Regions from separate parts of the Proteus sp. MB838 genome, predicted to be linked through region 2. Evidence: predicted binding sites of a transcription regulator. Region 2 holds the regulator's gene; each other region holds the start of a gene.

What was found. Region 2 encodes CRP, which controls carbon source genes, mostly activating them, when cyclic AMP is high. Its sites were predicted from a motif close to ATGTGANNNNNNTCACAT; they were not measured.
Region 1: the regulator CRP is predicted to act here: its motif matches at 2,513-2,530, upstream of serA (phosphoglycerate dehydrogenase).
Region 3: the regulator CRP is predicted to act here: its motif matches at 9,010-9,027, upstream of ACYUCW_RS07180 (NupC/NupG family nucleoside CNT transporter).

The regions. Positions count from the first base shown of each region.
Region 1 is NZ_BAABMO010000011.1:60,569-70,836, forward strand. It holds gene ACYUCW_RS06930 (hypothetical protein) at 1-259, opposite strand, end outside; gene ACYUCW_RS06935 (hypothetical protein) at 225-446, opposite strand; gene ACYUCW_RS06940 (LysR family transcriptional regulator ArgP) at 649-1,548, opposite strand; gene rpiA (ribose-5-phosphate isomerase RpiA) at 1,709-2,365, shown strand; gene serA (phosphoglycerate dehydrogenase) at 2,721-3,971, shown strand; gene ACYUCW_RS06955 (type I secretion system permease/ATPase) at 4,048-6,171, opposite strand; gene ACYUCW_RS06960 (HlyD family type I secretion periplasmic adaptor subunit) at 6,185-7,546, opposite strand; gene ACYUCW_RS06965 (peptidase domain-containing ABC transporter) at 7,552-9,624, opposite strand; gene ACYUCW_RS06970 (5-formyltetrahydrofolate cyclo-ligase) at 9,714-10,268, opposite strand, start outside.
Region 2 is NZ_BAABMO010000024.1:23,107-33,374, reverse strand. It holds gene polA (DNA polymerase I) at 1-866, shown strand, start outside; gene def (peptide deformylase) at 1,090-1,608, opposite strand; gene spfP (small protein SpfP) at 1,895-1,942, shown strand; gene yihA (ribosome biogenesis GTP-binding protein YihA/YsxC) at 2,067-2,690, opposite strand; gene ppiA (peptidylprolyl isomerase A) at 2,965-3,537, shown strand; gene ACYUCW_RS11640 (aminodeoxychorismate synthase component II) at 3,910-4,485, shown strand; gene ACYUCW_RS11635 (aspartate aminotransferase family protein) at 4,603-5,820, shown strand; gene crp (cAMP-activated global transcriptional regulator CRP) at 5,908-6,540, opposite strand; gene ACYUCW_RS11625 (OsmC family protein) at 6,853-7,260, shown strand; gene ACYUCW_RS11620 (phosphoribulokinase) at 7,349-8,218, opposite strand; gene ACYUCW_RS11615 (YheU family protein) at 8,292-8,513, opposite strand; gene ACYUCW_RS11610 (hydrolase) at 8,510-9,490, opposite strand; gene ACYUCW_RS11605 (LysE family translocator) at 9,590-10,195, shown strand.
Region 3 is NZ_BAABMO010000012.1:411-10,678, reverse strand. It holds gene ACYUCW_RS07210 (pyridoxal phosphate-dependent decarboxylase family protein) at 1-406, opposite strand, end outside; gene ACYUCW_RS07205 (CitMHS family transporter) at 1,207-2,520, opposite strand; gene deoD (purine-nucleoside phosphorylase) at 2,765-3,481, opposite strand; gene deoB (phosphopentomutase) at 3,560-4,786, opposite strand; gene deoA (thymidine phosphorylase) at 4,853-6,175, opposite strand; gene deoC (deoxyribose-phosphate aldolase) at 6,245-7,024, opposite strand; gene ACYUCW_RS07180 (NupC/NupG family nucleoside CNT transporter) at 7,548-8,849, opposite strand; gene ACYUCW_RS07175 (metal-dependent hydrolase) at 9,137-9,919, opposite strand; partial or broken gene ACYUCW_RS07170 (patatin-like phospholipase family protein) at 9,916-10,268, opposite strand, start outside.

The DNA of each region.
Region 1 (10,268 bases), on a different contig from region 2:
GAGTATGAAAGTAAGTTGCATAATATACGCTTTCCTCACCAGAGGCGTTAAAACGTGAAGACTTAATCCTACCATATCTAAATTCATAATTTTCCGTATAAATTTCGACCTCTAAGCCATTCCTCCATTTAGCTATTAATGTGGCAATATCAGCCATTAATATTGCCTGTTTATTTGAAGGATATCCTAAACTTTGGGAAGTCAAATAAAAACTTGCACGGAGATCAACGCCCGAAATAGGTTTTTTTATGATTGGCACCGTGAGATCCTTTCACGTAAGGTTGTTGTTTTGTAGTTGGAATAGATGCAGTAAACTCACCTAAGCTTTTCAGCAGGCTGGCTTGAATATCAGCAGGGGTATTACCTTCTATGTTAGCACTACCACTTTTACGTCCAGCATCAATGGCTAGAGCAACGTTGCGACTTCGACGAATAAAAGTGCTCATCTGAATCTCCTTTTCCTATGTTCATTTATTATACAATATTATGCCCGTTAAATGCCAATAAAACTTAAATTTGCTTCTTCCGGTAGAGGAAAACATCAACTCCTCACTGTGAGTTAAACCGGTTGATGGAACACACTGGTTAAATCCCTTTCTAAGAATAGCGATAATATTGATCAAGAAACAACATCATCAACGTTACTTTTTACTCTTCATCTTGCTTAAGCACTTTACGACCATAATCAAGTAACGCATCCGTTACCTTTCTCATCGTTCTGCTTTCTGGGGCAAAACGGTGCCAATACAACATGCGGCGTTGGCATAATCCTGGCGTTAAATCAATCAATTCACCACTTTTTAGCTCATCGGCAATTTGTAGATGAGGGATCATACAACATGTTGAGCCTTGTTTAGCTAACTGAACAAAGGCTTCGGAAGAATTAACAATATGGCAGGGCACACTACCGGGAGATAAACCGAAGTTTTGCTGTAAGAAAGCCTGATGCATATCATCAAGATGGTCAAATGCGACGGCGGGGGCTTTTAACAGAGATGATTTAGTGACCCCATTAGCAAAATAACGTTGGGCAAAATCAGGGGATGCCACAAAAAGATAGTCTAATGCGCCTAATTGGTCGACTAGACAGCTAGGCAATGCTTGAGGCTGAATACTGATAGCGCCAACCACTTCACCACGTCTTAATCGCTCTTGGGTACGAGTTTCATCTTCTACTTGAATATTAAGCCGGATAGGAAGTTGTGTTAATACCGGGTGCAAAGCAGGCAATAACCAAGTAGCTAAACTATCCGCGTTGACAGCTAAAGAGAGTAAAAGAGGCGTCGAGCCACTATTTTCATCACCTAACCACTGCTCTTCTAACATTTCGACCTGATGCAGTAATGCGAGTAGCTTTTGCCCTTGCTCTGTGGGTTGGGGCGGAACCGTACGTACTAATAAAGGTTGTCCAAATAGATTCTCAAGTTGTTTTATTCTTTGTGAAACGGCAGATTGCGTAATACATAGTTTTTGTGCGGCTCGTTCAAAACCACGCTCTCGAATAACGGCATCAAGGGCTTGCAGGGCCCGATAATCAGGACGTTTCATTGACAGATTCTCTTTGATTTTATGTTCTACTGTGTACTATGCCATATTTTTAGTTTTTATGAGTTAAAATGTTGTGTCTCAAATTTTGATACACCTTGTGCGGATTTTATGGGCACTATGCTATTCTTATTCGATAAATGTGAAAAATAAGGTTTTGTAAATGACTCAAGATGAATTAAAAAAAGCAGTAGGTTGGGCCGCCCTTGAATATGTAAAACCGGGTACTATCGTGGGCGTTGGAACAGGCTCTACGGCTTCTCATTTTATTGATGCTCTTGCAACAATGAAAGGTCAAATTGAAGGGGCAGTTTCTAGCTCAGAGGCTTCAACGGCAAAACTAAAAAGCTATGGCATTCCCGTTTTTGACTGTAATGAAGTTGATTCGCTCGATATCTACGTAGACGGTGCTGATGAAATTAACCATCAAATGCAGATGATCAAAGGTGGTGGTGCGGCATTAACCCGTGAAAAAATCATTGCAGCGGTGGCAAAAACCTTTGTGTGTATTGTCGATGAATCAAAACAAGTGGATGTTTTGGGTAAATTCCCTCTGCCTGTTGAAGTTATCCCAATGGCTCGCTCTTATGTGGCTCGCGAGCTGGTTAAATTAGGTGGGTTACCTGAATATCGTGAAAACGTCGTGACGGATAATGGTAACGTGATCTTAGACGTTTATAATCTCACTATTTTGAACCCTATCGAGCTAGAAAATAAAATTAATAGTATTGCAGGGGTGGTCACTGTCGGGCTTTTCGCTAATCGCGGAGCAGACATTGTATTAATGGGGACTTCTGAAGGTGTGAAAACCATTAAATAACACGATTAAATTGTATCTCTAGTCAGAGATAACAACATCCTCTTAAAGAGAGTGGGAGAACTATATTGTTTTCCCACTCTCTTTTATCTTTCCCCTTAGATAATCAGAATGATGACTTTTTGCAAATTATTTTGAAAACCATAAATTCAGTGATATATATCACACGATAGAGATATCTCTCTTTAAAATGCTGCCATTTTTATTGTCAAAATCATTTTGCTCGGTAGAAAATCACTTTATCTATCGCTTATTCTGTCAACAGTGCAATCGGTTGTATTGCCTCAAAATCTATTTTTGTTATGTTGGTGAAACAGGATTTCGTTTTTATTCATGTAACACAAATAGGGCAGGGTAAATGGTCAAGGTATCTTTGGAAAAAGAAAAGATAAAGTTCCTACTATTGGAAGGTGTACACCAAAGTGCGGTAGAGAATTTAAGAGCAGCAGGTTATACCAACATCGAATATCATAAAGGTGCATTATCGGGAGAAGAATTAAAACAAGCTATCCGTGATGCACGCTTTGTGGGGATCCGTTCCCGCACTCACTTAACAGAAGAAATTTTTGCAGCCGCTGAAAAATTAGTTGCTGTAGGCTGCTTCTGCATTGGTACTAACCAAGTTGACTTAGATGCGGCTGCCCGTCGTGGGATCCCTGTTTTTAATGCACCTTTTTCAAACACTCGTTCCGTGGCTGAAATGGTGTTAGGGGAATTACTGTTATTACTGCGTCGTATTCCAGAAGCTAATGCTAAAGCCCATCGTGGTATTTGGGATAAACAAGCTAAAGGCTGTTTTGAAGCGCGAGGTAAAAAACTGGGGATTATTGGCTATGGTCATATAGGCACCCAGTTAGGGATATTGGCGGAAAGTGTTGGTTTAGATGTCTATTTTTATGATATTGAAAACAAACTTCCTTTAGGAAATGCAACCCAAGTTCGCCACTTATCCGAACTGCTGAATATGTGTGACATTGTTAGCTTACACGTGCCAGAAACGCCATCAACAAAAAATATGATTGGTCACGAAGAGCTATTACGAATGAAGCCAGGCGCTATTCTTATTAATGCCTCTCGTGGAACTGTGGTTGATATTCCGGCATTAGCACAAGCGCTAGAGAGTAAACATTTATCAGGTGCAGCGGTGGACGTTTTCCCAACGGAGCCGGGGGCAAATAACGATACGAACGATCCTTTTGTATCAGAATTAATTAAATTTGATAATGTGATCTTAACGCCACATATTGGTGGTTCAACCCAAGAAGCCCAAGAAAATATTGGTTATGAAGTTGCTGGTAAGTTAGCTAAATATTCTGATAATGGTTCTACATTATCTGCGGTTAATTTCCCTGAAGTATCATTGCCTAGTCATGGTGATGATGTAAACCGTTTACTGCATATTCATGAAAACCGTCCGGGTATTATGAATAGTATCAATAACGTATTTACAGAAGAAAATATTAACGTTGCTGCGCAATATCTACGTACAGCTGGGAATGTGGGTTATGTAGTGATTGACGTTACTACACAAACGAAAGCACAAGCTGAGTTAGTATTGCAGAAACTAAAAGGACTACCGGGTACCATTCGTGCTCGTATGTTGTACTAATATCGCTATTTTTATATTAAGTATAAAGGCTCAATAATTAGAGCCTTTATTTTTATGGTTCATTACTTATCACGGTTTATTGCTGTGTCTGTTGCTGCCACAATTGCTGATAAAGTGTTTTCTTATTTAATAAATCGCTATGTGTACCTTCTTCTAATATACGACCTTTATTAATAACATAAATATAATCTGAAATAGAAATAGCATTAAGTCGGTGAGCAATACAAATTACCGTTCTATTTTTACAAATAGCCGGAAGATTGGCTAAAATTTCCGCTTCTGAGGCATAATCTAACGCCGATGTTGCCTCATCTAAAATAAGAATTCGTGGATCAGGTAAAAGTGCTCTTGCTAGCGCAATACGCTGACGCTGTCCTCCTGACAAATTACTACCTCTTTCACCCACTTGTGTATTAAATCCCTCAGGGAGTTGAGTAATAAAATGAAAAGCGCCGGCTAATTTACTCGCTTCAATAATATCTTCTTCACTACAATCGGGTTTTGATAACCGAATATTTTCCATAATAGTGCCACTAAATAAAAAATTATCTTGTAAAACAACACTAATTGATTGGCGTAAAGTAAGGGGATTGGCAATGGCGAGATCCATACCATCAATATAAATCTGGCCTTGTTGAGGAGTATAAAAACGTTGAATTAAACGTGTGATAGTACTTTTCCCTGAACCCGAGGGTCCTGTAATACCAATAAACTTGCCCGCGGGGATCGAAAAAGAGAGTTGCTCAATCACATCTGGAGTATTGGCTGTATAACGAAAGCGTACATGAGAAAATACTATACTTCCTGCAATATTAGGTACAGTAGCAAGTCCTTGATGCTGATGCTCTGTGGGAGTATTAACGATCTCGCCAATACGACGTATAGAGATGCCTGTTTGTTGAACATCTTGCCAAAGTTGGGCTAAACGTAAAATAGGTTGTGTAATATGGGCGGCAAACATATTAAAAGCCACTAATTCGCCCACACTTAATTGCGCTTTCATAATCAGATTAACACCATGCCACAAGATAATTGCCATAGTAATTTTATGAATAGCCCCAATTAATTGCTGAGCAAATAACGCTTTTTTGGCCGCTGAAAAACGCTTAAGGATATAATTAGTGAGTTTATATTGCCACTTTTCAATAAATTGATGTTCTGTTGCTGTTATTTTTATGGTTTCTATACCATTAATAGCCTCTGTTAATAAGCTCGTATTATCAGCATTTGCTTGATACTCTTGTTCAACCCAATAACGGATCATGGGGCCAAGTATCAGCCAAAATAAAAAGTAAACGACTAATGCTGCTATGGTTATCCAAGTTAATAATACGGAATAAGCAAACATTACTGAAAGAAATACGATAATAAAAATAAAATCCAGTACCATCATCAACGCAGAGCCAGTAATAAACTGGCGAATATGAGCAAGCTCTTGAATACGAGCAATAATTTGCCCAGATTGACGTTGATTAAAAAACTGACTGGGTAGCCGAATGAGGTGTTGATAAATTTTCCCTGAGAATTCGGCACCTAGGGTACAAGAAACAAAAGCATAAAGTTTATCTCGTAATAAAAGATAGATAGGCTCTATAATAGCAAGCAGCACGAGGAGTACCCCTAAAACTTGCAAATTAGAGAGGCTTCTTCCTGTTAATACCTTATCAATAATTTTTTCCAAAATAATTGGATTAACTAAAGCAAATAATTGAATAAAACAAGATAAAATAAAAATTAAATATAATGATTTTTTTTGTTTTAATAGTGATGGAATGCACCACATTAAGCTAAACTTGCTCTGTTTAGGGGTAAATATCTTATTAATAATTAGCAGTGTGGTATAAGTGATTTTTTTATCAATATGATAATGACTCTCTGTGTTAGTGCTTGGGTCAATAATAATTAATTTATCACTTATTCTATTTTTTAGAATATACCAATAACCATTAATTTCGATAAGTGTATCAATAATTATTTTATCTTTATACTCACTTTCACTATTAAAAAATGAAAATTCGCATTTTAAATTGAGTTGTTGAGCGGCTTCTATGATATTTAATTCAGAGAGATTGTCATCATTACCTAAAAAATGAATAAGCTGCTCTTTTTTTAATGTTCCTTTATTTTTTTTTGAAAAATAAATAAGCCCATCAATAATTGAAGGATGAAGAGATGGCGTATTTTCAGTTATATAGTTCATAGATATCTCGCTATTATTTTTCTCTTAATGCTTCATGTTGATAAACTTCTATTGGACTGAGTAAATAATCAATCACTCGACGTTTTTCAATTTTTATATCGGCAACTAAAGACATACCTGTAGCCAGTTTATATTGTGCTTCATCTTCACCCATTACTTGCTTATCAAGTTCAATCAGGACGGGATAAACTAAGCCTAATTGTTCATGTTGTATGGAATCTTTTGCTATATTGACAATGGTACCTTCAATGGTGCCATAACGGGTATAAGGAAAGGCATCAATTTTAATCACCGCTTTTTGACCCGGATAGATAAAACCAATATCTTTATTGAGAATATTCACCTCAGCAACATTATGCTGAGTATCGGGCACTATCACCATCACCGCTTGTGAAGGTTGCAATACGGCTCCTAGGGTATGAACAGCGAGTTGTTGTACTGTACCTGTAACAGGAGAACGAACAATTTTTAATTGTTGACGTTTCTGAACATGATAAAGATTTTGTTGATAAATAAAAACTTCGCTTTCATATTGTTTAAATTTGTCATGCCACTCTAGGTGTTTTTGTTTTTCTAATTTATCGCGATTTTTTATATATTGTTGCTCTTGACTGGATAAAATAACCAGTTCTGATGATTTTCTTTTAATGATTTGATTAATTTCTAATAACTCCTTTTTATTTTCTAAAAACTCCATGGTACTAATGATTTTTTTATCATAGAGTTTTTTCTTTATATTAAAACGTTTTTCAATATTGTTTTTTAATTCATTTAATGAATTGATTTCTTGGTGAGTAAGAAGCTTGTTTTTATTGTTGGTTTCTATTTCAGAGTTAATGTGATTAATACTAGCATCAAATTCATCCTTTTCTTTTTGATAACTTAATAGAATCGCTTCTTTTTTTTCTTTATTTAGTAAATTAAAATCATCAATTGCATCAGGTCGGGTGTTTTGACCTAATGCTTGATAACGAATTTTTAGTAATAATAGATTTTCTATCTTATTTTTTAGATTATTAATCTCCTCATCAACACCTAAAATATCAAGTGTTAATAACGCTTCTCCTTTGGTAACTTGTTGGCCATTTTTTACATGAATGGCGCTTAAGCGACTATGTTCATAAATTTGAATTTGTTGCGAATAACCTGAAACCACTAATTTTCCTATAGCTGAAGAAAGCACATCTAATTTACCTATATATGCCCAGAGTAAAAATATAATCACACTTAATGAAATTATTATTGCAATAATACGACTATAAGGTGTCGGCGGTTTCTCAAGTACGGTGATATGATTAGGGTAAAAATCATAGTTTTTAGGCTCTTTTTTAGTTTTAAAGTAGTGAGCAATCATTTGTTTTATTTTTGATTTCATCATTGTTATCCTTGTTGATGTTGCCAAAGTTTCTTATAAGCGCCATCTTTTCTAATCAATTCATTATGTTTGCCTTCTTCAATTATCTGGCCTTTTTCTAATACAATAATGCGGTCACAGTTTTTTATTGTGGAAAGGCGATGAGCAATCATAATGACGGTCTTATCTTGGGTAATAAGGGGAAGATTTTTTTCGATGATGGCTTGAGACTCACCATCCAATGCGCTGGTAGCTTCATCAAAAATTAAAATTTTAGGGGATGAGAGTAAGGCTCTAGCAATTGCAATACGTTGGCATTGTCCCCCAGATAAAGATCTGCCATTTTCAGCAATGAGTGTGTCGTACCCTAAAGGAAGTTTTAAAATAAACTCATGAGCACCTGCTAATTTAGCTACATGAATAACCTCATCTAATGAGGCTGATGGCTGCGTTAAACGGATATTGTCGAGCACGGTTAAATGAAATAAAAAATTCTCTTGTAAGACAAACCCTATTTGTTGACGTAATACTGCGGGGGGAATTTCACAAACCGGAATGCCATCAAGCTTAACTTGACCTAATTGTGGGATATAAAGCCCTGCGATGATGCGCGCTAATGTACTTTTCCCTGATCCAGACGTCCCGACGATACCAATAGTTTCATATTTATTTATTCTAAATGAAATTTGCCTTACAACAGGGGGGGCATCATGTTGATAACTAAAACTGACATTCTCAAAACTCACTTCACCTTGTAAGGTCATTTTCTTATTGGCTTTTTCTTGCTCTATTGGGAGATTAAGAATGTCTTGTAAATTATAAATAGCCGTTTTGGCTCGGATATACTTTCCCCAAACTTCTATTGCAGAACTTAAAGGTTGTAGACAGTGGTTTAATAGCATATTAAAAGCAATGAGTTGACCTATTGTCATTGCAAGTGAAATGACTTCAAAAGCACCTAGACATAAAAGTATCGCTGTCGTTATTTTTTGTAAAAATGAAACAATGTATTGCGATAAGTTATCAATATTTTGTAATTTTAAATTTTCATTAGTCAGTTGATGGATTTGCGTATGCCACTGTTGTGTAAAACGTGGTTCTAATGAAAGGCTTTTTATTGTTTCTATACCTCCTAGGGTTTCTGTTAAAAAAGCACTATTTGTTGCTGAATATTGATAAAGCTGTTGTACGGTTTTTTCTATTTTAGGGGCAATTAATTTAGCTAAGATAAAATAGAGTGGGATGGTGGCAAGAAAGATTAATGTTAACTTTAATGACAAATAAGCCATAACAAATAGGAAAATAAAGATAAATGAGAAATCAACCAATAACATTAATAAGGTTTTTGTTATAAACTCTCGAATGATATCAAGCTCTTTTACTCGTGTAACAATAATACCTGTTTGGCGAGATTTAAAATAACTGATAGGAAGTTTGAATAAATGATTAGTTAATTTCAAACTTAGCAACATATCAATTTTATTTGCTGTATGATGATAAATATACTCTCTTATCCCCTTTAATACAGATTCTGAAACGGCGACAAAAATAAGACCTATTATTAACACATCAAGCGTGGATAGGGCTTGATGGATAATTACCTTATCCATAATTATTTGCGTAATAATCGGGGAGGCAAGTGCTAGCAGTTGAAGAATTAACGAGTAAAATAATACACTTTGAAATAATATACGATATTTCATAAAGGTTGGGACAAACCAAGTGATATCAAAAAAATGCTTTTCTGCAAAGTCCAGATAGTAATAGTGATTTATACTGTTATTTATTAATCTCTCTTTATTCCATGTCTCCATATTGTCAGTTTGTAGATTATAAATTAGAAATTCATTATTGTTATATTTTAAAAGAATAAATATATTTTTAGAACGATCTAAAAAAATCATAGGGTAGTGTAATTGTTTTTTAAAAATATAATGAATGTTTTTTTTCTTTAGTTTAAAAGCATGTTTTTTTTCTAATGATGCGATAGTATCATCGTATTTATTAATGTTTGGTTTTGTATTATCTAATTGTTTTCCCGAAAGATTAAGAATGATATTAATGCTTTTTATAAATTTCGTACTTTCTCTATTTTTCATATTAAATACAATGTGGTTAAAAATAGAGATTTAACCTTATAAAATAAGATAATAATATAAAAAAACAAAGATAGCGTTAAAAGCTCGTCTTAATTTCTCTGTATCAGTTGTTCATTAAAACGCCATACTTTATCAGGTGTAATAATTTCAGGTAACGGTATATCCCAATCTGCGCTCGGTAACGAATGAACTTGTTGGCATGTGTGAGCAAGTCCCATAGGATAAAATGACTGCCGTTGCCAATTTTCTAATGTTCTATCATAAAAACCTCCGCCCATACCGAGTCGTTGACCGCTTTCATCGAAGGCAACCAGTGGCGTAAAGATAATATCAATATCAGATATTGGAATAATGTTATTCACATTGAGTGGCGGTTCAAAAATATTAAAACGATTTTTCACTAACTGCGTGGTGGGAGCGTAACGTAAAAAAAGTAAATGATGGCGATGAAAAGGGTGTAATACGGGCAGACAAACCTGTTTATTTAAATCCCATAAATGAGTGATTAGGGGAGTAGTATCAATCTCGCCGTCAAAAGAGAGAAATAAGGCAATTGTTTTAGCTTGCTTGACTTTGGGATGATGGAGTACCCGTTCAGAGAGTTTATGTGCAGCATCTTGCTGCTGTGCCACAGTAAGTTGACG
Region 2 (10,268 bases):
ATAAATTGCCGTTGATGGTCAATAGTAAAACTAAGCGGGTGCATACTTCATATCATCAGGCGGTGACTGCGACAGGACGTTTATCTTCTCGTGATCCTAATCTGCAAAATATTCCAGTAAGAAATGAAGAGGGGCGTCGTATTCGCCAAGCGTTTATTGCCCGTGATGGTTTTAAAATAGTTGCTGTCGACTATTCTCAAATCGAATTACGTATTATGGCGCATTTATCGCAAGATAAAGGTTTGCTTGATGCTTTTGCTCAAGGGAAAGATATTCACCGAGCTACTGCATCTGAAGTGTTTGGTATACCTTTAGACGAAGTCACCGCTGAGCAACGCCGTAGCGCTAAAGCAATTAATTTTGGTCTGATTTATGGGATGAGTGCTTTTGGTTTATCTCAACAAATTGGTGTTGAACGAAAAGAAGCACAGCGATATATGGATCTCTATTTTGAACGTTATCCAGGGGTATTAGATTATATGGAGCGTACCCGTAAACAAGCGTCACAGCAAGGCTATGTGGAAACGTTAGATGGACGCCGTTTATATCTGCCAGAGATTAACTCTAAAAATGCGATCCGACGTAAAGCATCAGAGCGTGAAGCGATTAACGCACCTATGCAGGGAACGGCAGCCGATATCATTAAAAAAGCAATGATTGCGGTGGATAATTGGATCTGTCATGAATGCCCTGATGATGTACATATGATTATGCAGGTACACGATGAATTAGTGTTTGAGGTACGAGAGTCATATTTAGAAAAAGCAAATGCGATGATCCATAAGCTCATGGAAAGTAGCATGGAGCTTGCTATTCCACTGAAGGTCGAAGTCGGAGTCGGTAATAACTGGGATGAAGCCCATTAATGACGAGATAACACTTTGTTTATAATAGATATCAGAATGGTTTTTTAACTGATGAATTTAAGCGGGATAGCCATAAGGTTTTCCCGCTTTGCTATATTTAAAGCTAGGGAAGGGGAACAATAGGAAGTGTGGGGGGATAAAAAATAAAAAGCCCAGTTGTTTGACTGAGCTTACACTATAAAAGTCATTAGTATTAACAATATCAAAAGTTAAATACATTCCATTAAGCAACTTGGGTGCTGTTGAGTTTGCTTAATTTTTTCTGTTTTTTCTCGATACGTTGACGTTTTAACGGCGATAAATGGTCTATAAATAGTTTACCATTGAGGTGATCTAGCTCATGTTGAATACAGCCAGCAAAGAGATCGGCTGCTTCTAGCTCGATTTCATCACCATTTCTATCTAGTGCTTTGACTTTTAAGTAGCGAAAGCGTTGTGTGGGAGCAAAAGAGTCTGGGATAGAAAGACAACCATCCATCATATCCATTATTTCATCTTCAGTACTGATAATTTCTGGGTTAATAAGAGCAATGGGTTGATCTCTATTTTCAGAAACATCAATAACGACAATACGTTTAGAGACATTAACCTGAGGAGCCGCTAAGCCAATTCCTCTTTCTGCGTACATGGTTTCAATCATGTCATCGATTAATGTGCGTATTTCGTCATCTACTTTTTCCACAGGTGTAGCAACTTTGCGTAGTCGCTCATCAGGAAAATGCAGTAGCGTTAATACAGCCATGAATACCTCATTTTATCGCTAATTTACAAATTTATTACGGTCTCGCGATAAGCCTATCACAAAATTAGTCTGTATAAACCGCACATTTTGTGTGATTTGTTTTATTTTTAAGCACTTTTTACAGGTGATTTAGATCTCATAAATATGTAATTAAACTACATTTATTGAGCGTTTGAATACATAAACATCAAGCTGAATCGTGTTTGCATGTGAAAAAAAATTACAAAAGGGCTTTTATTAGCCAAAAAAATAGAGTACATTATCTCTTGTAGGGTACAGAGGTAAGATGTTCTATCTTTCAGACCTTTTACTTCACGTAATCGGATTTAGCTGAATATTAGCTGCCCCAGTCGACTTTATTTCGACTGGGGCATTTTTTTATCTAAAATTTGCACGAGTGATTAATGCTAAGAATGGAAGGGGAAGCCATATTTTCCCCTAATAAAGCGGATAGTGAGTTAAGCTTCTGTCTCTGGTTCGTTAGTATCAGTAAACCACTCATTTAACGTATTACGTAATTTATCAATGCCTATTTTTTTCAAAGAAGAAAAACATTCAACACGTATATCACCTGATTTTTCTGACAGTGCATTTTGTACCGCCATTAACTGCTTTTTACGTGCCCCTGATGCTAATTTATCCGCTTTAGTGAGCAAGACGAGAGTCGGAAGCTCTGAATCCACCGCCCAATCAATCATCTGCATATCGAGATCTTTTAATGGATGACGGATATCCATTAAAATAACAACTCCTTTTAAGCACTCTCTTTTTTGCAGGTATTCACCTAAAGAGCGTTGCCATTTGCGTTTCATCTCTTCGGGGACTTGAGCATATCCGTAGCCAGGTAAATCGACTAAACGTCGTCCTTCCTCAATTTGAAACAGATTGATAAGTTGAGTACGACCGGGTGTTTTACTGGTTCTTGCCAATCCATTTTGTTGCGTTAGTGCATTTAATGCACTGGATTTACCCGCATTAGAACGACCCGCAAAGGCAATTTCAATTCCTGTATCTGGTGGTAAATGGCGGATATCAGGTGCACTGATAATGAAATGTGCTTTTTGGTAATTAAATTGGGTCATTATGGTATAAGCCTCTCTGAAATAATGCGCTTCCTCATGCATACTAAGATGAGTTTTGCATAGAGAATCGAAAATCGATTAATTAACTATTCCCTCTATTTTGGCGTAATTTAGCGACTTATAACAGTAATTAAACATGAAAATTTACCCTGTTATGATGTAAATGCGTTTATTGTGCGTAAATAAAGGTAAATGATTGGCACTATTTGCCCCAGCGAATTAAAATCGCTGCATATTAAGTAAGTTGTAGACTATTAAAGTAAAGGATCCCTGCATGTTAAAACGTTTTTTTGTCACTCTCGTTACCGCTTGCACCTTGACAACAACAAGCCTTGCAATGGCTGCAACGGGAGAGACCTTTGTTAAATTAGTCACATCTGAAGGCAATATTGAACTGTCACTGGATAATAAAAAAGCCCCTATCACAACGAAAAATTTTATTCAGTATGTCGAAGATGGTTACTATAACGGGACCACTTTTCATCGAGTGATCCCCGGATTTATGATCCAAGGTGGGGGATTTACGGCAGATTTGCAACAAAAGCAGACACGAGAGCCGATTAAGAATGAGGCTGATAATGGCTTACGTAACTTAAAAGGCACCATTGCAATGGCTCGTACATCAGATAAAGACAGTGCCACAAGCCAATTCTTTATTAATGTTGCTGATAATGCCTTTTTAGATCACGGTCAACGTGATTTTGGTTATGCGGTGTTTGGTAAAGTAGTGAAAGGCATGGATGTTGTCGATAAAATTTCACAAGTGCAAACCCGCAATATTGGTCCTTACCAAAATGTACCCGTTAAAACCGTGACGATTTTATCCGCTGAGGTGGTTAAAGAATAATGGGTGATTAGGTTAGACACTTCTCTAGCCTAAGTCAGTCAATGAACAGATATCCAGAATGCGTTCTCACATTCTGGATATTGTCGATCAAAAAAATTATTTCTGATCTTTGTTTTTGACATATGATCTTCTAGTACCGCGCTTGTTTGCTTTATTTATCTCTTAATTGATGAATAATCACCGTCATTATTGTTATTGCGCAATAAATCAACAGCTTTTCTTACTTACTATTTATATTTTACACCTGTGCTATGATAATCGGCTTCGTTGTATCCAGGTCGGTTGAATAACGAGCTATTTTGTCAGGGATATAACGGTTTCAAAATAGCATTAAAACAGATAATGATAATAAAATCAGTCGGATAAGCTAATATGCTGTTACTTATTGATAATTACGACTCGTTTACCTACAACCTTTACCAGTATTTTTGTGAACTGGGGGCGGAGGTTGTTGTTAAACGTAATGATGAGATTGGGCTTAAAGAGATAGAAAAGATGATGCCATCACATCTTGTTATCTCTCCGGGACCTTGCACGCCAGATGAAGCAGGGATCTCTCTTGAGGCGATACAGCGATTTGCCGGGGAAATACCTATTTTAGGTGTTTGCCTTGGTCATCAGGCGATTGGGCAAGCTTTTGGTGCATCCGTTATCAGAGCCCGTGAAGTGATGCATGGCAAAAATTCATTAATACACCATAATCAGCAAGGGGTGTTTAAAGGGCTTAATCGACCTTTAAGCGTTACCCGTTATCACTCTTTAGTGATTGATGCGACAACCTTGCCTGTCCCTTTTGAGGTTACAGCATGGAGCCAACATGACGGGAATGTTGATGAAATTATGGGGATACGTCATCGTACTTTACCCATTGAAGGTGTGCAATTTCATCCTGAAAGTATTCTGAGTGAACAAGGGCATGAGTTATTAAATAATTTTCTTAAATATTAATTGGATAATGAAAATTTAGCGTCATTATCCACTTTTATATCAAACCTTATTTGATTTTTTATTCATATTTAGTGATTATATTTTCATTGTATAGCTAAATGTCGGTCAGGTGGGGTAATGATAAATCAACGTATTAATAGGGCAACTTACGATCAGGTAATGTTGCCAATTTATTCACCAGCAGATTTTATTCCTGTTAAAGGGCAAGGTAGCCGTGTTTGGGATCAACAGGGAAAATCCTATATTGATTTTGCTGGTGGTATTGCTGTTCTAGCGCTTGGGCATGCGCATCCACTATTGAATAAAGCACTGCAAGAGCAAAGTGAGAAGCTTTGGCATGTAAGTAATGTGTTTACTAATGAGCCAGCATTATGTTTAGCTCAGAAATTAATCCAACATACTTTTGCTGAGCGTGTCTTTTTTGCCAATTCTGGGGCAGAAGCGAATGAAGCCGCACTTAAATTAGCACGACATTACGCTATTACCCGTCATAATCCTTATAAAACGAAGATAATTGCCTTCCACCACGCCTTTCATGGTAGAACATTTTTTACAGTCTCTGTTGGGGGACAACCTAAATATGCGGATGGTTTTGGTCCTAAACCTGCGGATATTATACATGTCCCTTTTAACTCTCTTGATGCTGTAAAAGCCGTGATTGACTCTCATACTTGTGCCGTAATACTGGAGCCTATCCAAGGTGAGGGCGGAGTGACACCGGCGACAGCGGAGTTTATGCATGGCTTACGTACACTATGTGATAAGCATCAAGCGCTATTAATTCTTGATGAAGTACAAACGGGTATGGGGCGAACCGGCAAACTATTTGCTTATATGCACTATGATATACAGCCCGATATTATTACCAGTGCCAAAGCATTAGGTAGTGGTTTTCCTCTCAGTGCGATGTTAACCACCGAGGATATCGCTTCGGTAATGGGGGTAGGAACACATGGTACGACTTATGGGGGGAACCCATTAGCCTGTGCAGTAGGCAATGCTGCTTTTGATTTAATCAACACTCAGGCGGTATTAGAAGGTGTCAGTGAGCGTCATCGTTGGATAGTGGATGAATTGCAGGCGATAAACCAAACTTATGCTGTGTTTTCTCAAATTCGTGGACAAGGCTTATTAATTGGCGCGCAGTTAGCACCACTGTATGCAGGTAAAGCAAAAGAGTTACTTGCACTGGCCTCTAAGCATGGCTTAATGATGTTAAATGCCGGGGCTGATGTAATACGCTTTACGCCAGCGTTGATTATTACCCTCGAAGAGTTACAAGAGGGCATGAATGCGTTACGAAAAGCGCTTGATGAGTTTGTAAAAGCAGAGTGAATTCAAATGTAAAACCCCATCATTGCGATGGGGCTTCATACAAAATAATCACTGTCCATCAGTTAAATGGGCTGTTTTCAATGCAACTTAACGAGTACCGTAAACAACGATAGTTTTACCGTGTGCTGAAATGAGGTTTTGATCTTCCAGCATTTTTAAAATACGGCCTACAGTTTCACGTGAACAACCTACAATTTGACCGATTTCCTGACGTGTAATTTTAATTTGCATGCCATCAGGATGCGTCATTGCATCAGGTTGTTTAGCTAAATTTAATAAAGTTTGTGCAATACGACCTGTTACATCAAGGAAAGCAAGGTTACCTACTTTTTCTGATGTGGTTTGTAATCTATTCGCCATTTGAGCGGAAAGGCGCATCAGAATGTCAGGATTGACCTGAATTAATTGGCGGAATTTTTTATAGGAAATTTCTGCTACTTCACAGGCTGTTTTTGCTCTAACCCATGCACTACGTTCTTGATCTTCTTCAAATAATCCAAGTTCACCGATGAAGTCACCTTGGTTTAGGTAGGAAAGGATCATCTCTTTTCCTTCTTCATCTTTAATAAGAACAGCCACGGAACCTTTAACAATATAATAAAGTGTTTCCGCTTTTTCACCTTGGTGGATCAGCGTGCTCTTGGATGGATATTTGTGAATATGGCAGTGTGACAAAAACCATTTAAGAGTCGGGTCTGTTTGCGGCTTGCCGAGAACCATTCGCGTTATCCTCTGTACGTTAATGCAGCCTTTCAAAACGGATTGACACCCTTTTGATACAGCGTGCTTAAAATCCTATCTTTACCGATTAACTTCCTGAGAATTCGGAAAGTTAATAAGGAATAGATTATAATAAATGAGAAAATAATGCATTGATCTTAACCACTATCATCAAGCAGATATTGTTTTTAACACAGTTAACGCATTAAGTCTCGTTTTACGCAGTCAGCATAATAAACCTATTTGCTAATTGCTAGTTGAATTATGAGAATGTACTCTTTTAGTCTTAGTTGTATTTAGGGGAAAAATAAAATGGAAGCACGTGTTAAATGGGTTGAAGATTTATCTTTTGTTGGCGAATCATCTTCCGGCCATCAAGTTATGATGGATGGTAATTCAGGTGATAAAGTGCCTAGTCCGATGGAAATGGTATTAATTGCTGCGGGTGGTTGTAGTGCTATTGATGTGGTGAGTATCTTACGTAAAGGTCGCCACCAAGTCATTGAATGTGAGGTAAAATTAACATCAAAGCGTCGTGAAGAGGCACCTCGTTTATTTACTGATATTAATTTACATTTCATTGTTTCCGGCAAAGCGTTGACAGATAAAATTGTTGAGCGAGCTGTACAATTATCAGCAGAAAAATATTGCTCTGTTTCTTTAATGTTAGGAAAAGCGGCCAATATTACGCACTCTTTTGAAATTAAAGATCCTGAATAAATTTGATATTTTAAAATAAATTTTAATATATAAAATAATATCCCTAAAATACGGGGATATTATTTTCGTCAAAAATAACATATCTATTTTAGCTAATTTTTTCACCATTCAATAATTTCTTCACCAGTGGTGCCATGATTAATTCCATCGCTAAGCCTAATTTCCCTCCTGGAACAACAATAGTATTGATAGTCGACATAAATGAACCATGCAACATTGCCAATAGATAAGGGAAATCGATATCGGTTAAGCCACGAAAGCGAATAACAATAAAACTTTCATCCAGTGTTGGAATAGCTTTAGCTGAGAAGGGATTAGAGGTATCCACCGTAGGAACGCGTTGGAAATTGATATGAGTACGAGAAAACTGTGGAATGATGTAACTGATATAATCATCCATCGAACGTACCACAGAATCTCTCACCGCTTCTTGAGAGTGCCCGCGCTCTGTGGTGTCTCTAATTAATTTTTGTATCCATTCAAGGTTAACAATAGGCACAACACCGACTAATAGGTCAACGTGTTGAGCGACATTATGTTGATCGGTAACGACTCCACCATGCAATCCCTCATAAAATAAAATATCTGTTTTTTCTGGCAATGCTTCCCAAGGTGTAAATGTCCCGGGTAATTGGTTATAAGGGGTTGCTTCATCATAAGAATGAAGATATTTGCGAAATTGCCCTTGCCCTGTTTGGCTATAGTGACTTAGGGTTGAACTTAATAAATTAAAGTCATTGGCTTCAGGGCCAAAATAGCTGATATGCCGTCCTTGCTCTTTCGCTTTTCTAATGGTCATATCCATTTCAGGGCGTGTATAACGGTGAAAACTATCCCCTTCAATAGAGGCTGCATGGGCGTTGAGTTGCTGAAATATTTTACGAAAAGCTTGGCTGGTTGTAGTAGTACCTGCACCACTTGAACCAGTAACAGCAATAATAGGGTGTTTGATTGACATATCATGTTCCTTTTCAAAATAAGGGCTATACCTTATTGTTAAATGTGATGTGATAGTGCCAACTTAGGTAAGATCAATCAGGGCGAAACTGTGCAGCTGGCATAATGTTGACGCTTTCATGAAGCTCAGACCACACTAACACGGCCTCACCCGAGACGAGTTGTTTTTTTACGTCGGCAACTTTTTGTTCAAGCGTTTTCTCTTGCATACCATAATCAGTCCCTTCTCGTAAAACGAAACTTTCAATCAAGTTATCTAGCGTTTCGGTTGATAGTTCTTGCCAAGGGATGATCATTTTACTTTCTCCAAATAGGTTGATAGCCAGTCGGGGATACGTTTTTCAAGCCACATTACAGGCTTAGAGAGTTTTCCACTAACAAAACCTACATGCCCACCAAATTCTGTTAATTGGTATTCAATATTTTTGGGTAATGTTGTGATATCAGGTATCACTTCTGTAGACATAAAGGGATCATCTTTGGCGTGAATGATAAGTGTATTTTTTTTGATCTGATTGAGTAAAGGGAGAGCGCTACATTGACGATAATAATCAAGGGCGTCTTTGAAACCGTGAATTTTTGCCGTGATCAGATCATCAAATTGACGTAACTTTTTAATGGATTTAATGGTTAATAGACTAATAGGTAACGATTGGGGATAGCGGATCAATTTGCGAGTTGCATTGCGTTTTAACCCTTTCAGTAAATACCATTGATAGAAGCGCGAAAATCCTCGCTCTATTTTGGTTGAGCAAGGTTCTAACATCAAAGGTGCTGACACTATAACAGCAGCATCTAATACCGCATTTTCACCACTTTCGGCAAGATAATAGGCCAGCATATTGCCTCCTAAAGAGTAACCTACCGCTGCGGTTGGTTGTTCGCCAAATTGCTCTTTTAACCAATTCAGAAAATAGCGGGCATCTTCTGTTTCACCAGAATGATAAATACGTTTTTGCCGATTGGGTTCGCCACTGCAGCCTCGAAAATGCATGACAACACCTAGCCATCCTCGCGCTTTCGCCGCGGCTAGCATGCCGTGAACATAAGGGCTATTAAAGTTACCTTCCAAACCATGAAAGATAACTAAACGGGGCTTATGTTGCGCTGTTTTGGGTTCTTCACTCCATGCTAAGTCGACAAAATCATTATCAGGCAAATTAAGCCGTTGCCAATAAGGCGTTAATAGCGGCGTTCTTCGCACTATTCGAGGCAAAAGTGTCTGTAAATGGGGATTCTTAGCCCAAGGTATTGGATCAAAATATTGAGACATAGTTCCGTTTATTAAAATGAATTAATGCTTGTTTGCTAAATAACATACTGCTATTTTCGGTGAAAATAAAACATCTGTCACATCTTTGAGCATTTCACTATGACAAATAGCCTAGTTGTTTCGTTGAGCGTTTTCCTTTTTATTGCAGCCATTACGCCCGGACCTAATAATTTACTATTAACCTCTTCGGGGGCTCATGTTGGTTTAAAACGCTCTTTAACGTTGATGGCAGGCATTATCGTCGGAATGCAATGTGTATTACTTAGCTCTGCGTTTGGTATTGCGACATTATTGATTATTTATCCTGCATTGCATATCGGTTTAAAGATTATTGGTAGCATTTATCTTTGTTGGTTAGCTTGGAAAACAGCAACCGCTTCTTATCAACGATTAGATATTTCAAGTAAAGTGCCCCAAACAGTGACGGCGTTTCAAGGTGGATTATTGCAATTTTTAAATCCAAAAGCTTGGATGATGGGGCTAGGCGCCGTAGGAAGTTTTAGTTTAGCCGGTGATGGTTATTTGGGATCGATTGGTGTGATTAGTGTTGTGATGTTGTTGGTTAATTTTATCGCTGGTATGGTATGGATTTTAGGTGGAACATTTATCAGTCGTTTTTTACAAAGCAGACGAGCATGGTTCTTATTTAATATTATAATGGGGATATTAACCGCCATGTGTATTCCATTGATTTGGATTGAATAAATATAGACTAAAATAAATGATTTAATTTCTTTTTATTGTTGTAAATAATATTTTTTTTAGTTTAGTTAGTCTC
Region 3 (10,268 bases), on a different contig from region 2:
GATTGCCCATTAATCCTAATATTGAGCCATAAACACCCGGATCGCTTGGCATCGCAATGACATTTTCAACCGCTAATGGATTTTCCCAGTTTTTGCATAACGTCGACACTAACATGAGTAACTCGTTAGGATCATTCTCTGGGTAATTAATATGTTGCTGGATCTGCCCATCAGCCATTAAACGGTCAAATAACACCTGTCCATTCTCATAACACTGTAATTGATCCTTATCATTCGTCATGGTCTTTCTAAACTGTGTAATAGACTGAATGGTTTTATCCTGAAATATCGGCCAATACTGCGGATCACGGCTGAAAAAGTGAGCAATAACATCACGGTACTTCTTCTCAAATTCAGCATTTAGAATGTTAGCAGAAGATAAACCCAACAAATCTTGACTTTTCACTATATTCTCCAAATAAAAACCGACAATAGCTTAAATAAACTGAATAGCAATACTATACATTTTCTTATTAAAATAGTTAGTGATCTATATATAACAGTTGTTATTTAAATAGTTAACTAATAATTTATTTTATTTAAAACATATCAATAAGATAGGGATAAATGGCAAGCTATATTGACAGTCATCGCACTCCTAACCTTGCTTTTATGTGACTGACATCACAATAAAAATAGTCTCACTATTAGCATTATCGCCGAAATTAACTGTAATAATTTGATATATAATGAAAAAATATTAAAACCAAATAACTTATTGAAATTATTAGAATAGATATTTAATTAAATTAATTAATCTATTTTTAATGAAATTAATGCAATTAAAATTGCATTTAATGTAACTACAATACTCAAAATAAGAACAAAAAACTACATTATGCTTTATTAATAGATAATTTATTTTTTACTTAACTTTTACGTGACATTAAATATTAAAATAATAGTTAATGATGCTAAAGCGGCTTAATAAAAACAATCAAGTCAATAACATTAGTTATTTATACTAAAAATAATTAAAAAATTAGCATAAGTTAAAAACTTAATATATTAAACTGTTAGGGCAAATAGTATTGCTAAGCGATGATAACGAACTTTACTAATAAACTGATAATAGTGATGAAACAGCTGAAATAGCTAATAGAAAATTGAGTAGGAAAATCAAATTGAGATGGGGATTAATACATAAAGCGGGAACAGTATTTCTTCCCGCTTTATTAATTAGAATTCGACCTTAATGTACAAAAATTAAAATAGTCCCAATAATGTGCCAACACCTAGGGTAAAGAAGCTAAATAGCCAAATCCAACCAAATGAGTAACGTAAATGTTTACCCATATCAGTGCCTGCAAGCCCCATAGCAAGCCAAGCGGCTGGTGAGAATGGACTTACAAAGGTTCCGGCATTATTACCTATGGCCATAGCATACACAACATCAGCAACATGGACACCACCACTAGCAGTGACCTCCTGCACAATAGGCAATAGCGCAAAATAATAAGCATCAGTGCTGGTAAAGATATCCATGGGAACGCCTAATATACCCACAACAATATGCAAATTATCAACCCAATGAGAAGGTAATACTGCTGCTAAATCGAGAGCAATAGCTTCCAGCATTTTCCCATTAGACATGATGCCTAAAAAAGCACCTGCCGCTAAAATAATTGCTACCATAGAGAGTGCTTGAGGAGCATGATGATTAATTATCGCTATTTGATCTTTCGGCTTAGGATAGTTGATCACTAGGGCGGCTGATAATGCAACCATAAAAATATAAGGCGCCGAAAATAATCCTAAGGCTAAACACGTGATTGAGCCGATAATTAACAGAAGGTTGATCAAAAATTTTTGTGGTTTTTCTGTTCCTGTTTCTGGCTGATCTTCATCAAATTGTCTTAATAAAGAATCTTGCTCATAAGGCGTAGTCCCTTTTAGTTTTGCTTTAGCAATACGTTTGGTTTCTCGCACTCCCATAACCGCGGCAAAGAGCATCGAGCCAAAAATACCAATTATCTGTACTGGGATGATCTTTTGCCACAATTCCGCAGCCGAAATACCGGTTACAGCCGAGGCTCTACCTAAAGGCCCTCCCCAAGGTACCATATTCATCACCCCCATACTGGTGCACATAATTAGCAACATAAGATAAGGGCTCATACCTAAACGGCGATATAGCGGTAAAAAAGCAGGAATAATAATTAAGAATGTCGCCGCACCCGAACCATCTAAATGTACAACAGCCGCGACTAACGCTGTGACAATACACACTATAATGACATTGCCACGGGTGATACTGATCATCATTCGGATCAGAGGATTAAAAATATGCAGATCTTTCATTATGCTAAAAAAAAGTATCGCGAATAAAAACATCGTTGCGACACTACTCACCTTTTTAATACCTAATTCAAAAAAAGTAGATATTTCAGTAAATGAATAACCTGCGACAAGCGCACCAATTAATGGTATGACCGACATTGCAATAATTGGGCTTGTTTTCCCCATCATTAGTAATGTCACAATAGAAATAATAATGAGTAATCCGATAATCGTTAGCACATGAGGATCCTTGTAGTCGTTATTATATTTGCACTTTATGTTACAAAAATGCTAACCACTCATGTAAAAACAGTTTCAATGATGTGAAGTTAATCACCGATTATTTTCTATATAAATATACTTAGTAAAAATCCTAATTATATTAAATAAAGTTAAAAATCAAATAAATAAAAAGAAAAATAGACATAAAAAAACCCAATGCAACATTGGGTTTCAATTCAATTTAAGCAACGAAATGTATCAATTAGTCTTCTAATAACAGAACAGATTCTAATGCAATTTCAATCATTTCATTAAAGGTAGTTTGGCGCTCTTCTGAGGTTGTTTGTGTACCTTTCTTAATGTGATCAGAAACAGTACAAATTGTCAGGGCACGTGCACCATATTCCGCAGCTACACCATAAATACCTGCTGCTTCCATTTCAACACCTAAGATGCCGTATTTTTCCATCACATCAAACATTTCTGGATCAGGCGAGTAGAAAAGATCCGCTGAGAAAATATTACCCACACGAACTTTAATATCTTTTGCTTTCGCAGCAGATACAGCATTTTGTACTAATTCAAAATCAGCAATAGCCGCAAAATCTTGGTCTTTAAAGCGTAAGCGGTTAACTTTAGAATCTGTACATGCTCCCATACCGATCACAACATCACGTAATTCAACATCTGGTAATACCGCACCACATGAACCCACGCGAATAATCACTTTTACACCAAAATCAGTAATTAGCTCTTTAGCATAAATTGAGCAGGAAGGAATACCCATACCGTGGCCCATTACAGAAATTTTACGGCCTTTATACGTACCAGTAAAACCTAACATGCCACGAACATTATTTACTTGACGTACGTCTTGTAAAAAAGTTTCAGCAATGTATTTAGCACGAAGCGGGTCGCCCGGCATTAAAACGACATCAGCAAAATCGCCCATTTCTGCGTTAATATGAGGGGTAGCCATAATTCTTCCTTTTAATATTGATCTTTCACTATTCAAATATAATTCGGTAGACATATTGCTATGCCTACCGAAGTAAAATTAAAACATTGCTTTACCGTATTCTACTGGTGATAAACCGAAGTATTTCACAACAGTTTGTCCGATATCAGCAAAAGTTTCACGGTGACCTAATGAACCTGGTTTAACTTTTGGCCCATAAACCAGAACCGGAATGTGTTCACGGGTATGATCTGAACCTTGCCAAGTTGGGTCACAACCATGGTCTGCGGTTAGGATCAAAATATCATCTTCTTTCACTAATTCCATCAGCTCAGGTAAGCGACGGTCGAATAATTCGAGTGCTTCACCATAACCGACAACATCACGACGATGACCATAAGATGAGTCGAAATCAACAAAGTTAGTGAAAACGATAGTGTTATCACCCGCTAATTTCATCTCTTCAATCGTTGCATCGAACAGAGCATCAATACCTGTTGCTTTCACTTTCTTAGTAATACCTACATTTGCATAGATATCAGCAATTTTACCGATAGAGACAACGTGGCCTTGTTTTTCATCAACCAGTTTTTTCAACATAGTTGGTGCTGGTGGCTCAACAGCTAAATCATGACGATTACCTGTACGTGAGAAATTGCCTGGTTTGTCGCCAATAAATGGACGAGCAATGACACGACCGATATTGTAATCACCTTTGTTTAGTTCATCACGAGCAATTTCACATAGCTCATATAATTTATCTAAACCGAAGGTCTCTTCATGACAAGCAATTTGGAAAACGGAGTCAGCAGAAGTATAGAAAATAGGTTTCCCAGTTTTCATATGCTCTTCACCCAGTTCATCCAGAATAACCGTACCAGAAGCGTGACAGTTACCTAAATAACCCGGCAAATTGGCACGTTTAACAATGTTGTCTAGCAACTCTTGAGGGAAAGAGTTTTTCAAATCTTTAAAGTATCCCCAATCAAATAATACAGGGACACCCGCGATTTCCCAGTGGCCTGACGGTGTATCTTTACCAGAAGAGATCTCACTCGCGTAGCCATAAGCACCAATAATTTCCGCATCTTTGTCTAAACCAACAGGGAATTTACCTGTTGATTCTTCAGCCGCTTTACCTAAACCTAAACGGCAAAGATTAGGTAGGTGAAGAGGACCTTTACGACCATCTTTATCCGCTTTACCTTCTGCAAATGCTTGTGCGATATGTCCTAAAGTGTCTGCGCCTTGGTCACCGAATTTCTCCGCATCACCAGCAGCACCGATACCAAAGGAATCTAATACCATGATATGTACACGTTTCATAATTCTCTCTCCTGTGTCATTTTCCGTAGACCACGGATATGTCACTTATAAATCATCATTGAGTTCTTATTCGCTGACTTGGCGATACACCATTGGTGACGTTTCACGTTTTGTCTCACCAATTACCATCGCTTTACGGACTTCTGCCGCAGCTTCTTGCCATGATTTTTCACTATTGGCATGGATCATCGCGAGTGGTGTATCTGTATTGATTTCTGTTCCTAGTGCCGCGATTTCACTTAATCCAACACTGTAATCAATAGCATCAGTTGCTTTACGGCGACCACCGCCTAAAGTCACAACTGACATACCTAAAGCACGGGTATCCATTTCTGTGACAAAACCGGCTTTCTCAGCAAATACAGGCTTACTTAATACCGCCGTTGGCAGGTATTTATTGTAGTTTTCAACAAAATCTGTAGGACCATTTTGGGCAGCAACCATACGAGCAAAGACTTCCGCTGCTTTACCGTTATCCAGCACATCTTGCAGTTTTTGGCGAGCTTGTTGACGTGAGTCAGCTAAACGACCTGACACTAACATTTCTACACACAATGCCATCGTAACTTCAAATAAGCGTGGATTACGGTATTCACCCGTTAAGAATTGTACTGCTTCACGGACTTCTACTGCATTACCTGCACTTGAGGCTAATACTTCATTCATATCAGTCAGTAGTGCTGTAGTTTGGCATCCGGCGCCATTTGCTACTTGTACAATTGATTCTGCTAGCTCTTCCGATTTCTGATATGTTGGCATAAAGGCACCTGAGCCAACTTTAACGTCCATCACTAATGCATCCAAACCTTCAGCTAATTTTTTACCTAAAATAGATGCAGTGATAAGCGGAATTGAATCAACGGTAGCAGTAATATCACGTGTAGCGTAAAAGCGTTTATCAGCAGGTGCTAATGAATTGGTTTGCCCAATAATTGCTACACCAACATGACGAATAATATCGCGGAATTTTTCATCATCAGGGAAAATATCAAAGCCGGGAATAGCCTCAAGCTTATCAAGAGTTCCACCAGTATGACCTAATCCACGACCAGAAATCATCGGAACATAACCACCACAAGCAGCGACCATTGGCCCTAACATCAGTGATGTAACATCGCCAACACCGCCTGTTGAGTGTTTATCAACAATAGGACCATTTAAGTTTAGACTCTTCCAGTTTAGTACAGTACCGGAATCACGCATGGCTAATGTCAAAGCCACACGTTCAGGCATGGTCATATCATGAAAATAAATTGTCATTGCAAGTGCTGCAATTTGACCTTCAGAAACAGTATTATCTCTGACGCCATTAATGAAAAAACGGATCTCTTCTTCAGTTAAAGGATGACCATCACGCTTTTTACGAATAATTTCTTGGGCAAGAAACACTGCAACCTCCTGGTATTATAGCATTGATAACGCCCACCCATTGTAGGGTAGGCATACTTCATAAATGAATTAATAACCACTAGACGATTTTTGTTCGCCATGACCGAGTGTGGCTAATAAATTACCTAACAGACTTGATGCACCAAAACGGAAGTGGCGAGCATCAACCCAGTTATCACCCATAATACGGTTTGCTAATGCAAGGTATTGCGCAGCTTCTTCAGCTGTACGTACCCCACCCGCTGGTTTAAAACCAACTTCTTTGCCAACACCCATATCATGGATCACTTGAAGCATTAATTCAGCGCTTTCCAGTGTTGCATTAACAGGCACTTTACCTGTGGATGTTTTGATAAAATCAGCACCTGCTTTAATTGAGATTTCAGATGCTTTACGAATGAGCGCAACATCTTTCAACTCACCCGTTTCAATAATAACTTTCAGTAAAGCACCCGCTTTAGCGCAAGCGTCTTTACATGCTTTAACGATATCAAAACCGATCTGTTCATTACCTGCCATTAATGCGCGGTAAGGGAAAACAACATCAACCTCATCAGCACCATAAGCTAATGCTGCATTAGTTTCAGCTAATGCGATATCTAAATCATCATTACCATGAGGGAAGTTAGTTACGGTTGCAATACGAATTTCTGGTGTTCCCTGTTCACGTAATACTTTACGAGCCAGTGGAATAAAGCGTGGGTAGATACAGATTGCGGCTGTATTACCTTCTGGGCTTTTCGCCTGATGACATAGTTTTGTCACTTTTTCATCAGTGTCGTCATCATTTAAGGTGGTTAAATCCATCAAAGACAGCGCAAGGCGCGCTGCAGCGGTTAAATCTGTCATAAAACTCTCCAACGATGTTTCTCAAGCCCTCTATGGGCATACGCTTTAAGGTTAGCGATTAATTTTGTTGGCGAGCGGACTTGGTTCCTTGAAGATGTGGTTGTAACAAGTGCTACAACGACAGCTGAGCTCCCTCTCACCGCGCTATGCTCACTTCGGCGACCCGTCATTGAGCTTTCGCCATTCCATGAAGTTTCAGCACATCTTATTTGAACACGCTAGAGAACAATTAGATGTGCTTTCTGTCACAATAATAAAATGAAACTTGCAACTAAAGACATTAAATTGTGATTAGAATCACAAAAATTTTATTTTCTGGTTTAATGTTACTCGAATAAAGTCAGTAAGTCGTCTTTATAACGTAAAAACTTTTACTTTTAATGAAATGACTCATTAATTGGCTAACTTCTCTACAAGTTGCGAAGTAACTCACATATATATAAAGGTAGTTAACATTACAACAGAAAACAAACAAAAAGAGCAGATAAGCAATTACCTATCTGCTCTGTAAATACTTTCTTATTTAAGCAGCAACCACAGCCATTGCGGTTAATGCAAAAAAGAAGCCGGCGATGGTTGCACTCATTAAGTTAGAGAGTGTACCCGCCAAAACGGCTTTCATACCTAAGCGTGCGACATCTTTACGACGGTTTGGTGCCATTCCCCCTAAACCACCCAGTAATACCGCAACAGAGGAAAGGTTAGCAAATCCACACAGCGCAAAAGAGATAATCACTTTTGTTTGTTCAGACAAGGCCATTAAGCCCGCTGCTGCTAATTGTGATTCATCTTGCAGATATTTACTAAACTCCGAGTAAGCATAGAATTCGTTGATCACCAGTTTTTGACCAATAAAAGAGCCAGCAATGGTTGCCTCACTCCAAGGCACACCAATTAAGAAGGCGATTGGTGCAAATACCCAGCCTAAGATTAATTCTAGCGAGAAGTCTTCATAACCGAACCAGCCACCAATTCCGCCAAGAATACCATTAATTAAGGCAATTAATGCGACAAAAGCGAGTAGCATTGCACCTACGTTTAACGCAAGTTGTAATCCTGAAGAAGCCCCTGATGCCGCAGCATCAATAATATTAGCGGGTTTTTCTTCATCACTTAAGTTATCAAAAGCATCTTTTTGATCATCAGGTGTTTCTGTTTCAGGAACCAAGAGTTTTGCGAAGAGTAAACCACCTGGTGCCGCCATAAATGAAGCGGTGATCAAATACTCCAATGGCACACCCATACTTGCATAACCTGCCAGTACCGAACCTGCCACTGATGCTAATCCACCACACATCACCGCAAAAAGTTCTGAGGTTGTCATTCTAGCAATATAGGGGCGAACCACCAGTGGTGCTTCTGTTTGTCCAACGAAGATATTGGCTGTTGCAGACATTGATTCAGTACGAGAAGTGCCTAATACTTTTTGTAATCCGCCACCTAAAATCTTGATGACAAATTGCATGATACCTAAGTAATAAAGTACTGCTATCAATGAAGAGAAGAACACAATAACAGGTAAAACACGCAAAGCAAAAACAAAGCCACCGCTGCCAAATAGCTCAAACATTTTGTCGGAAACTAAGCCAGCAAAAAGGAAGCTCATGCCGTTTTCACCATAATCGATGACATTTTTAACGGCATCAGAAATAGCCAATAACACTTTACGGCCACTTTCTGAATAAAGTACAAATGCGCCTAAACCAATTTGAATAAGGAATGCGCCACCGACCGTGCGTAATCTAATTGCTCGTCGGTTGCTGGAGAAAAGAATGGCTATCAATATCAATGTGGCCATTCCGACCAAGCTCATAATGAGGTGCATTGAAGGATCCCTGTTCATATAAAAATTTAATGGATTATCAATAAGCTTATTACTAAGTTTATTGACTCTTTTTTTGCCAGATAATTATACCTAGTCCCAGAAAAGAACCCTCTATATCCATCACATTTAGCATCTTAAAAAAGTAACATAAAAGTCACAAATGAGATCTAAATCACACTAAAAAGCAAAAAACGCACTTAATGGATAAAGTTTATTTGGAAAAGTGGTTAGCAGTTTAATAAAAAACGGTAATACGAATGGCAGAATAATTACTAATTTTCTTAAAACTAGGCATCATCTGTTAACTGAAATAATTGTAGACTATTCAGGTAAAGTTGGTTTGCAATAACCTCGGCTGACTCTTGACGCAATTCACAAAGAGAAGAAAAAACAGCGAGAATTCGTTCAGGGCGGTTAGGCTCGCCTTGAAAACCACTTACAGGCATATCAGGCGCATCCGTTTCTAATAACAAGCGCTCTAAGGGTAGAGAGGCAATTGCACGACGTGTTTTTTGTGCGCGTGGATAAGTGATAGTGCCCCCTACCCCAATAAAATAGCCTTGTTGAACAAAACGTTCTGCTTGTTGTAGACTGCCGGAAAACCCATGGATCACACCTTTACGAGGAACTGAATAACGGCGCAAAATAGCACTTAGGTTATCATGAGTTTTACGTGAATGAAGGATCACAGGCAGATCAAATTCTATCGCCAATTTAAGTTGTGCTATTAAAAATTGTTGCTGTTTTTCCGGATGTGGATTTGTCATATAGTTATCCAAACCCATCTCCCCCATTGCAACACAACGTGGCGTCGTTTTTAGGCGTGTTTTAAGTTCAATCAAGTGCTGCTCTGTATGCGCTTCAATATATAAAGGATGCAAACCTAGTGCACAATATAGTGCATTGTTATAACGAGACAATTCCGTTACCGCGTCCCAATTCCACTGAGCAACCGCAGGAATAATAATTTTTTTTACCTGAGCCTGTTGTGCTAAAGCAAGGCTATTCTCAAGGTCGTGATAAAAGACGGGAAAATCAAAATGACAATGCGTATCAATAAATCGACTCATTCTTGAACACTCCTTACTTCAGGGTGCACACTCCGAGTTCCTTTTTGAATGATTTCGGCATCTTCCGCTTTATCTGCTTTTGCTTCATTTTCAAATAGGCTAAATATTTTTTTATCGTGTTGCTGAAATTTTTTCTTAGAGAAGTGTTGACCAATAGTGGCTAGAAAATAGCGCCCACAGCGTCTACCAACATGATAATCATGATTTAATGCACTTAAACGGCTTCCTAATGCACTAGATTGTAGTGTTGTTGGTGGATATATTTCAATGATAACGGCATCTTCAGGTGGAGATTGGATAAATCTTAGTGTGTCAGTATAAGTTTCAATATGGACTTGAGCCATATTGA